DNA from 2 places in the Paenibacillus sp. FSL R7-0204 genome. Region 1 is predicted to be linked to the other one. Evidence: riboswitches for the same ligand, from Rfam matches in the RefSeq annotation. Region 1 holds a riboswitch; the other holds the start of a gene.
What was found. A riboswitch is a leader RNA that binds a small molecule or an ion and turns the genes downstream of it on or off. The one in region 1 is predicted to bind glycine.

Region 1 (5,287 bases):
TGAGGTATCAGGATTCGTGCTGCCTTCCGTGCCTGCTGTTGTAGCTGCTGCTGTCGATTCTGCCTTGGACGGGGCGGATGCACCTGAATTGCCCCCGCCGCATCCGGTAATGCCCAGTATCACGGCGGTTAGGGCAGCAAGCACCGCGCCCGAGCTTCTGGTTGTTCTCATGATTATGAACCTCCTCAATGATAATTAGATCATATATTCTAACCGGCATTTACGCCAGAGCTAGACCAATTAACCTTTGATAGCCCCAATCGTGAGGCCCTTGGTGAAGTACTTCTGGAAGAACGGATAGATGAACAGAATCGGACCAATCGACAGCACGACCATGGCCATCCGCAGACTTTCGGTCGGAACGGATTCCTGTACCATCAGGGCGACACCGGTGCCGGCAAGCTGGGTTTTGAAGAACTCGGCCTGGCGGATCATCTGAATCATGACGTACTGCAGCGAGAACTTGTTGGTGTCATTAATGAATAACATGGAGTTGAACCAGTCATTCCAGTACATCAGCGTAGTGAACAGTCCGATGGTCGCCAGCACAGGCAGGGAGATCGGCAGCACCAGCTGGAAGAAGATCCGCCACTCCGAGGCCCCATCGAGCTTGCCGGATTCAATCATCTCCTCCGGGATCGTCTGCTGGAAGAAGGTACGGGTGATGAAGATATAGAAGGCATTGGACAAGCCGGGCAGAATCAGCGCAACCAGCGAGTCCTTCAGATCGAGATAGTTCACGTACAGCAGGTAGAAGGGGACAAGCCCTCCCGAGAACAGCATGGTGATCAGCAGGTAGAAGTTGAATGTCTTTTTAAAAGGGAAATCCTTCCGGTATAGCGGATACGCATACAGCGCAATCAGCAGCACGGCCAGCACAGTCCCGATAAGGGTAACGGTCAGGCTGACGCCATACGCCTTAACCAGGGTCTCCGAATGCTTGAACAGATATTGGTACGCGGATGCGTCGATATGATCGGGCCAGAACTTGTAACCCTGCAGCGTCAAGGCCTTCTCGTTGGTTAAGGAGATAGCGACAATGAGCAGGATCGGCAGGATACACGCCAGGCTGAAGGCGATGAAGAACACATTCAGAATAATCTGGGCGGTAGTGGAGCCTTTGGTATAAGGGTTGCTTCGGGATGCAGTAGTCATTAAGAATCCTCCGTTTCTAGAAAAGAGCCGTATCGCGGTTCAGCTTACGGGCCAGAGCGTTCGCGCCGATGACCAGGAAGAAGCCGACAACAGATTGATAGAAATTCGCCGCAGAGGACATCCCCAGGTCATTGAGCTGGATCAGGCCCCGGTAGACATAGGTGTCGATGACGTCTGTAGTCGAGCGCAGCGCACCGGAGTCTAGGGTCACATGGTAGAACAGCCCGAAGTCAGAGCGGAAGATACCGCCCATGTTAAGAATCGTGAGAATCACCATGATCGGCGTAAGCAGCGGCAGGGTGATTTTGGTGATCTGCTGCCATTTACTGGCCCCGTCCATCACCGCAGCCTCATACAGCTCCTCGCTGATCCCGGTAATAGCCGCCAGGTAGATGACACTGCCGATCCCGATGGAGTGCCACATTTTGGTGATCCACAGAATGTAAGGCCATGCGTTAGGATGCATATAAGCGTTCACCGAGGAGTAGCCGAACATCGGCAGAATATGCTTGACCAGGAAGCCATACTCCGGGTGCAGGAAGGCATAGACGATGAAGCTGACCACGACCATGGACAGGAAGTTCGGCATAATCATCACGGTCTGGAAGAACTTCGAAGCCAGCTTGTTACGCACCTCATTGATCGCAATCGCCAGTGAGACGGAGAGAATGAGGCCTGAGATGATGAAGACCACATTGTACCCCACGGTGTTGATCGTCACCCGCAGGGCGTCAGAGGTAGCGAAGAGGAACCGGAAGTTATCCAGCCCGGCCCAGGGACTGCCCATAATGCCGTCAATGTAGTTGATGTTCTTGAAGGCAATGAATAATCCGAACATCGGAATATAGCAGTTGATGAAAAAGATAATCGACGTGGGCAGCAGCATCAGCAGCAGCACCCGGTATCGCACGATATTGTGCAGCAGACGGCCGAAACGGCCCTGGGACGGTGTCGCTAGCTTGGTGTTCAAAGCTTGTGGTGCGGGATTTGCCATAAGTTCTAACCTCACTCTACTTGTTCTGGATGAATTTATTATAGTAGAGCGGATGAACGGAATTCTTTCTTACAAATGACTCTGTTTATTCAAAAATGACCTCATTGTGCAAAACTCCTGCTAAGCATTGAGACTTTTTTCACAGATGATTGCTCACATTGCAAGTAATATGTTAGAATATCGGAATGCATTAACGCATCACCAATTTAATACAGTACAAGAGCTATGATTGCTATGGATCACACTATAGCAGGAGCAGCTTCTGGAGAGACTGCGGGGAACCGCAGCGCCGAAGGGTTCACAATCTCAGGCAAAAGGACAGAAGAGTACCGAATTGTATTTTGCCGTGCGGATTAGCCTCAGCCCCGGCAGAAGCTTATTTGGAACTTCTTATGAACCGGGAGATTGGATGACATCCAGTCTCTTTTTTTGCGTATTTTCAGCGTTGTATACATTAAGGGGGAAACAGGAATGGCACAGACAGAATTAAAGCGGGAGCTGGCGAACCGGCATGTACAGCTTATCGCTATCGGAGGTACGATTGGCACAGGGTTATTCCTGGGATCGGGCAAAGCCATTCAACAGGCCGGGCCCTCCATCATGCTCACGTATCTGATCGTGGGAATCGCTGTGTTTTTTGTGATGCGGGCGCTGGGAGAGCTGCTGCTCTCGAAGGCGGGGTATCAATCTTTTACAGACATTGCTGAGGATTACTTGGGGCCGCGCGCGGCCTTCATTACAGGCTGGACCTACTGGTTCTGCTGGATTATGACGGCGATGGCCGATGTGATTGCGGTGGGCGTCTATGTGCAGTACTGGTTCGATATTCCGCAGTGGGTACCGGCCGTGATCTGCCTGATCATTCTGCTCGGACTCAATCTGCTCACGGTCAAAAGCTTCGGCGAACTCGAATTCTGGTTTGCTCTGATCAAGGTGGTTACGATTCTGGCTCTGATCGGCCTGGGCATAGTCCTGCTGGTAATCGGGTTCAAGACGGATGCAGGCTCAGTGTCGGTCCGCAATCTCTGGGAGCACGGGGGCGTGTTCCCGAACGGGGTAAAGGGCTTCCTGTTCTCCTTCCAGATGGTGGTATTCGCTTATGTAGGCGTGGAGCTGGTGGGGGTATCGGCAGCGGAGACGGCGAATCCGGAGAAAAACATCCCATCCGCGATCAACAAAATTCCGCTGCGGATTCTGTTTTTCTATGTAGGCGCGCTCTTCGTACTGCTGTGCATTAACCCCTGGACCCAGCTTAGTGCGGCTGAAAGTCCGTTCGTGCGCACCTTCAGTCTGGTCGGGATTCCGATTGCTGCGGGGATTATCAATTTCGTGGTCTTAACCTCGGCGGCCTCCGCCTGCAACAGCGGGATGTTCTCGACCAGCCGGATTCTTTACAATCTGAGCAGACGGAATCAGGCCTCTCCTCAGCTTGGGAAGCTGAACCGGAATCATGTACCTGCGAATTCCTTGTTCCTCTCCACGCTGGTGATCTCTGCCGGGGCGCTGCTCAGCAAGCTCATTCCGGGTCAGGCCTTCGGCATCGTGACTACGATCAGTGCCATTTGCTTCATCTGGGTCTGGGGCGTTGTGCTGGTCTGCCATATCAAGTATAAAAGGAACCGCCCGGACTTACATTCCGCTTCCAAATTTAAAGCGCCGTTCACCCCGCTAATTAACTATGCCGTCCTGACGCTGTTCGCCGCCATTCTAGTGATCATGCTCTTTGCTGCCGAGACCCGTCCGGCGCTGCTGTTCACCCCGCTCTGGTTCATCCTGCTGTTCGTTCTGTATTCCATTAGAAGCCGTAAGGAGAAAAGTGATCAGGAAATCAGTATAATTAATACATAAACTGATTTCAGGATGAAGAGGGTGCAGCCGCCGCATGAACAAGACAGACCGCATGTTAGCCATCGTACTGGAGCTGCAGCGCAAAGGGGTCGTACGGGCAGAGGATCTGGCGTCCGTCTTCGAGACTAGCGTAAGAACCATCTACCGCGATATCCAGGCGCTTAGTGAAGCCGGAGTGCCGGTGGTAGGAGCTACGGGTCAGGGATATTCACTGGTAAAAGGGTATTTCCTGCCCCCGGTCAGCTTCACCGCCGAGGAGGCAGTGACCCTGCTGATCGGGACGGATTTCGTGGAGCAGCGGTTCGATACGGAGTATGGTAACCGGGCCTCTGCAGCAGGCAGGAAGATTGAAGCGATTCTGCCGGGTGATATCAAGGAGAATGCCGCCCGGCTCCGCCAGAGCATCCTGCTGCTGAGTACCAGTAAAGATAAGCTGCAAGGACAGGAGAAGGAGTACATGGAGCAGATCCGCCGCGCGATTCTGGAGCAGCGGAAGATCGGCTTTGGGTATACAAAGGGCAGACAGGAAGCTGACGGAAGTCACCGCAGTGTCCGAACCGCCTCGCCGTATGGACTTGTCTTGAACAGAGGCGCATGGACCCTGGTCGCCTGGTGCGGACTGCGGCAAGAAATCCGTCATTTCCGGTTATCCAGAATGAGCGGGCTTACCATTCTGGATGACCGGTTCGAAGTGCCTGCGGATTTCGATCTGCACGAGTACCAGCCGGAGGATGACCGCCATGTGCGCGTGTGCATTTTGGTGCATCCCGAGATAGCTGACAAGGCTGCTGAATCGAATAACTTTTATCTGGAGGCAATGGAGGACCAGGCAGACGGCAGGCTTATGACCTTCCGCGTGCGCCAGCCCGAGGACCTGCTGCAATGGGTACTTGGCTGGGGAGCGGGGGCGGTTGTCCAGGAGCCGGAAGCCTTGCGGAAGCTTGTACGGGCGGAAGCGGCGAGAATGCTGGAACGCTACTGACATAACGTTGTCAGGAGAGGTTGTGTATATTCAGGTCAGACCGAAGAATAAAGGAGCTGCCTGAATATTATGAATATGAACCCTGCAGAAGCCTTACAGCAATTTGAAAAGACTGCGAATCACTATCTTAAGGAATTAGATACCTTCAGTATGGAGCAGCTGCTGCGGCAGCCGGCTGAGGGAGAGTGGTCTCCCGGGCAGATGGTTCAGCATTTGATACAATCGGCGCTGTACATGCAGCTCCGTAATATCGATCTGTGTCTGGCCGGGAACGGGGGAGCGGCGGGGAAGGAAGCAGAGATGACTCC
Region 2 (5,287 bases), 450 kb from region 1:
TTGGGATGGATGCCAAAGAGCTGAAATATGAAGGGTATGCCAAAATTTTCGAATCCGCCGGCGGCTATGCACCGACCATGGGGATTATCGGCACCGTCATGGGGCTGATCCGGGTTCTGAGCAATTTAACGGACCCTTCCAACCTGGGCGCGTCGATTGCCGTAGCTTTTACAGCAACGCTCTATGGCGTAGCCAGCGCTAATCTACTCTTTTTACCCATTGCCTCCAAAATCAAGTCCCGCAGCCAAAGCGAGCTGGGCACCATGGAGATGCTGCTCGTCGGCATTCTGTCCCTGCAGAACGGGGATCACCCGCATCTGGTCCGGCAAAAGCTGGCCCCCTTCCTGGCAGACGCCCCTAAACGCAGCAGCAGCACCAGCCCGGGAGAACCGCTATGAGACAAAGAAACCGCCGGCAGCCCCGCGCCGCCGGCAAGGAGAGCCGGGACCGCTGGATGATTACCTACGCAGATCTGATCACGCTTCTGCTTATTTTCTTCGTGATTCTGTATGCTATGAGCAGCCTGGATTCGCAGAAGTACGCCATTGTCAGCGGCTCCTTATCGGATACCTTCAAGAGCGGAAGTGCAGTGCTGGAAGGCGGAAGCGGCGTGCTGGAGGGCAACCAGGGAATCACCGGGAATGGCCTTTCGAAGGGGGATACTGAAGAAGGCGGAACGGCTAGCGGTCCTTCTGCTACAGGCTCCGCGAATGCGGGCGGGCTGAATGGAACCAGGGCAGATCATACTGGAACCGGACAAACAGGAGATGGGGAGGGACACGAGCCGTCAGCGCGCGAGCTTGCTTTTCGGGAACAGGAAGCGAAGCTGGCTGCACTGATGGGCGTCATCACCCAGTATGTGGAGGAGAATAACCTCGGGGAACAGATTTTTGTTGCCGATAAGCCGCAGGGCATTGCCATCACGCTGAGTGACCGCTTCCTGTTCGATGCGGGTAAGGCTGAGTTGAAATCCCCTGCCTTCCCTGCACTGCGCCAGCTCTCCGGCCTGTTCCGCGGTATCGGCGCCACCATCAGCATCGAAGGCCACACCGACAATGTTCCCGTGACGCCAGGATCAGTGTACAAAGACAACTGGGAGCTATCCGGCGCCCGGGCGCTGTCCGTCCTGCGCTTTTTTCTGGACAAAGAGGGGCTGAGCCCCGATACCTTCCAGTACGCGGGTTATGCCGATACCCGGCCTGCTTACGATAATACAACCGCCGAGGGAAAGCAGCGGAACCGCCGGGTGGAATTGATTGTGCTGCGGCAGCTTCAGGAGGAAGAATAGCACGTAACCGCGAGCGAATCAGCTCAGATACCGGCAGGCGGCAGAAACATATATCCACTTACTAATATAAGGAGATAGACCGCTATGCAGGATACAAACGGAGCGGCGCCGGAGGCCGCAGGGTTTTTCAGGTTTTTGCGGCTGGCCGTTTCGCTGATCATGATCATTATTGCCCAGGGGATGCTTACCCTCTTCGTCGGATTTTTTGCCGCCTTCATGCAGTTCTTCTCCTCCCGTTACTTCTGGGGAGACCTGGCCCGCGTCTATCCGCTGGACAAGCTGATTGCAATTGGCGCTGATTACCTTATTGCCGGAGCTCTTTTCGCCCTGGCTTGGTTCGGGGTCTGGTGGATGCTCTACGGCTTGTCCGGGAATGGGCGGATCCGCTGTTTCCCCCTGCTTCTGCTGAGCGCATATTCGACGTTTCTTCTCCTCTTTTTACAAGTCAATCCGGTCTATAACCCGGAAGCCATGATCCCCAGTTCTGCAGGGGAAGCGACATTTATCGTATGTATGGGGATGTCTGCCGCCGTGCTTTTCCCGTTTTATTCAGCCGGAGTGTATTATTTCGTGCTGAAGCCCGCCACCCGTCCCCGAAAAAGGTACCGTTTCCTGCTGCTGTGCCTTCTGTTTGCTGTGGCGGGCCTGGTTCTCTTGCCCTTCCTGTGGCACTCTGCTCCCATCGTCTATCCCGGTTTGCTCAGCTTCCCGGAATAACAGACAGACGCAAAAAGACAGACCTCTCACATTAGTGACATCTAATGTAATAAAGAGAAGTCTGCCGTATTCAGCGCTTTCGCGGATAAGCTAACTTTTATTCCCCAACCAGTTCCTTGTACGCAGCCGCATCCAGCAGGCCGGTTACTGCCTCTGCGAACTCTGCGTCCAGCTCCAGCTCAAAAATCCAACCGTCTCCGTAAGGCTGATCGTTGATCAGCTCCGGGCTGGCCTCCAGCGCATCGTTGATCTTAGTCACCTTACCGGATACGGGTGAATATAGCTCCGATACGGTCTTCACGGATTCGATACTGCCCACGCTGTCGCCTGCGGAGATCGCTGCGCCCACTTCCGGAAATTCTACAAACACGATATCGCCCAGCAGATGCTGCGCATGATCCGTAATCCCTACACGTACTACGCGTCCCTCGCCCTGCTGCGCCCACTCATGCTCTTCGCTGTATAGCAGGTTGTCAAGCACTTCACTCATGTCCAAGCCGCCTCTTTTCCGTAATTGGAGTTCTAAATTTAGTTATAGCCTAAGTTATCGGCTTGCCTAATGTCAATATAACTGACAGTAAAATTAAATTTGTCAACTTTTTGACGTTTTTTGATTGACAGGGCAGAGGGTTACCCGGTTTAATGGAGACAGTAGAAAAACATATGGTTTGCGAATGATGGCATAGGGAGAGACTGTCTCACAGGAAGACAGCGCCGAAGGAGTAAGCCCGGGATGGGTGAATCTCTCAGGCAAAAGGACCTTTGCCGGACGCATCTCTGGAGAGCATCCGGGTGCCTGCGCCGCAGGCTTCACGGATCACCAACGGGGAAACCTGCGCTGTACTGCAGGGTAACTCTCAGGTACAAGGGACAGAGCGAAAGTCCATTTATGCATGCGTGCATAATGGCTTTCGCCTGTCCTTTTTCGTATGTAATCAAAGCCAAGGGAGTGACAAGATGGAGTCTTTGAGAAGAACGCCTTTTTATGACCTCTATGCCGCTTATGCGGAGTCCAGATGTATTGATTTCGGCGGCTGGGAGCTGCCGGTGCAGTTCACAGGCATTGTGAAGGAGCATGAAGCTGTCCGTGAACGGGCCGGACTGTTCGATGTCTCCCACATGGGAGAATTCATGGTTACCGGGAGCGGCGCTGAAGCCTTCCTCCAGAGAATGACCACCAATGATGTCACACGCCTGGAAGACGGCGCGGCCCAGTACACTCTGATGCTCTATCCAAGCGGCGGAGTGGTGGACGATCTGCTCGTATACCGGCTGGGCGAAGAGCGCTATATGCTTGTCGTCAACGCTTCCAATATCGACAAAGACTTCCAGTGGCTGCAGGAGCATCTCACCGCTGAGTTCAGCGGGGTCACTCTGAACAATGTCTCGGATGAGACCCTGCTGCTTGCCTTGCAGGGACCGCTGGCCGAGACGATTCTGGCCAAAGTTACGCAGGTGTCTCTAACAGAGCTTAAGCCGTTCCACTTCATCGAACAGGCTGAAGTCTGCGGCGTCACTGTCCTGCTCTCCCGTACCGGATATACCGGCGAAGACGGCTTCGAGCTGTATGCTCCCGCCGATACAGCAGCAACACTCTGGAACGGCCTGCTGGCCGCTGGCGCTCCGCACGGCCTTACGCCTGCCGGACTCGGCGCACGTGATACACTCCGCTTCGAGGCCAAGCTGCCGCTGTACGGCCAGGAGCTGTCTGCGGAGATTACGCCGCTTGAAGCCGGTGTCCAGTTCTTCGTGAAGCTGGACGCAGGGGACTTCATCGGCCGCGATGCCCTGCTGAAGCAGAAGGATGCCGGCCTGCCCCGGCGTCTTGTGGGCCTGGAGATGATCGACCGCGGCATTCCCCGCTCCCACTATCCCGTATACGCGGATGGAGTGAAGATAGGTGAAGTAACGACCGGCACCCAGTCCCCGACCCTGAAGCGGAATCTCGGACTCGCCCTGCTGGATACTGCCTATACGGAGATCGGTACAGAGGTGTACGTAGAGATCCGCGGCAAGCAGCTGAAGGCTGCCGTCATCAAAGCCCCATTCTACAAAAGAAGCCAAGGAGTGAAGCCGCAATGAAGCACCGCTATCTGCCTATGACCGGGCAAGACCGCGCAGAAATGATGGAAACCGTAGGCATCCAGTCCATCGATGAGCTGTTCGCCGATATTCCGCAGTCTGTCCGTTACCAGGGTACTCTGCCGATGTCCGGCGCTCTGGATGAGTACGCACTGCTTCGCCATATGAAGGGGCTGGCAGACAAGAATACCGATTTCGACACCCACGCCAGCTTCCTTGGCGCCGGATTATACGATCACCATGTTCCAGTCGTCATCAACCATGTGATTTCCCGTTCGGAATTCTATACCGCCTATACCCCTTATCAGCCGGAGATCAGCCAGGGTGAGCTTCAGGCGATTTTCGAATTCCAGTCCTATATCTGTGAGCTGACCGGGATGAAGGTTGCCAATGCCAGTATGTATGACGGCGCAACTGCTTTCTCCGAGGCAGCGGTGCTGGCCGCCGGAGCCACCAAACGCAAGAAGCTGATTGTCTCCCGCACAGTTCATCCTGAGGCGCGTCAGGTGCTGCGCACCTCTGCCAACGCCTGGGGCCTGCAAATTGTGGAGATTGACTACGCAGACGGGGTAACGGATCTCGCCAAGCTGGCCGAAGCTATCGACAGCGATACGGCTGCAGTGCTGGTCCAGTCCCCGAACTTCTTCGGCGGCATTGAGGATCTGCGCCAGATCGAGCCGCTGGTCCATGCGGTAAAGGGTCTACTCGTCGTCAGCGCGAACCCGATTGCGCTCGGCGTGCTGGAAGCCCCGGGAAGACTTGGCGCAGACATCGTAGTCGGCGACGCGCAGCCGCTGGGTATCGCCGCCTCGCTGGGCGGCCCTACCTGCGGATTCTTCGCGGTGGCTGAGCCGCTCATGCGCCGGATGCCGGGCCGGATCGTCGGCCAGACGGTTGACCGGAATGGCAAGCGCGGCTTCGTGCTGACGCTGCAAGCCCGCGAACAGCATATCCGCCGGGAGAAGGCGACCTCAAATATATGCTCCAACCAGGCGCTCTTGGCGCTGTGTGCTTCCGTCTACCTCTCCGTCATGGGCAAAGAGGGCATGCGTGAGGTTGGTGAGCTGAACATCCGCAAGAGCCACTATGCCGCTGGGCTGCTGGCTGAAATCACCGGCGCAGAGCGCGTCTTCACTGCCCCGTTCTTCAATGAATTTGTCCTGAAGCTCCCGGAGGGCAGCAGTGTGAGTGCAGTGAACT

Region 2: another riboswitch for glycine. It lies ahead of gcvT (glycine cleavage system aminomethyltransferase GcvT); the one in region 1 lies ahead of MKX42_RS02150 (amino acid permease).

The regions. Positions count from the first base shown of each region.
Region 1 covers NZ_JBBOCA010000001.1:446,189-451,475, forward strand. The annotation lists gene MKX42_RS02135 (ABC transporter substrate-binding protein) at 1-171, opposite strand, end outside; gene MKX42_RS02140 (carbohydrate ABC transporter permease) at 241-1,155, opposite strand; gene MKX42_RS02145 (ABC transporter permease) at 1,172-2,149, opposite strand; glycine riboswitch at 2,402-2,481, shown strand; gene MKX42_RS02150 (amino acid permease) at 2,621-3,997, shown strand; gene MKX42_RS02155 (helix-turn-helix transcriptional regulator) at 4,032-4,979, shown strand; gene MKX42_RS02160 (DinB family protein) at 5,055-5,287, shown strand, end outside.
Region 2 covers NZ_JBBOCA010000001.1:897,328-902,614, reverse strand. The annotation lists gene MKX42_RS04070 (flagellar motor protein) at 1-398, shown strand, start outside; gene MKX42_RS04065 (flagellar motor protein MotB) at 395-1,288, shown strand; gene MKX42_RS04060 (hypothetical protein) at 1,373-2,005, shown strand; gene gcvH (glycine cleavage system protein GcvH) at 2,103-2,495, opposite strand; glycine riboswitch at 2,680-2,777, shown strand; glycine riboswitch at 2,781-2,881, shown strand; gene gcvT (glycine cleavage system aminomethyltransferase GcvT) at 2,963-4,087, shown strand; gene gcvPA (aminomethyl-transferring glycine dehydrogenase subunit GcvPA) at 4,084-5,287, shown strand, end outside.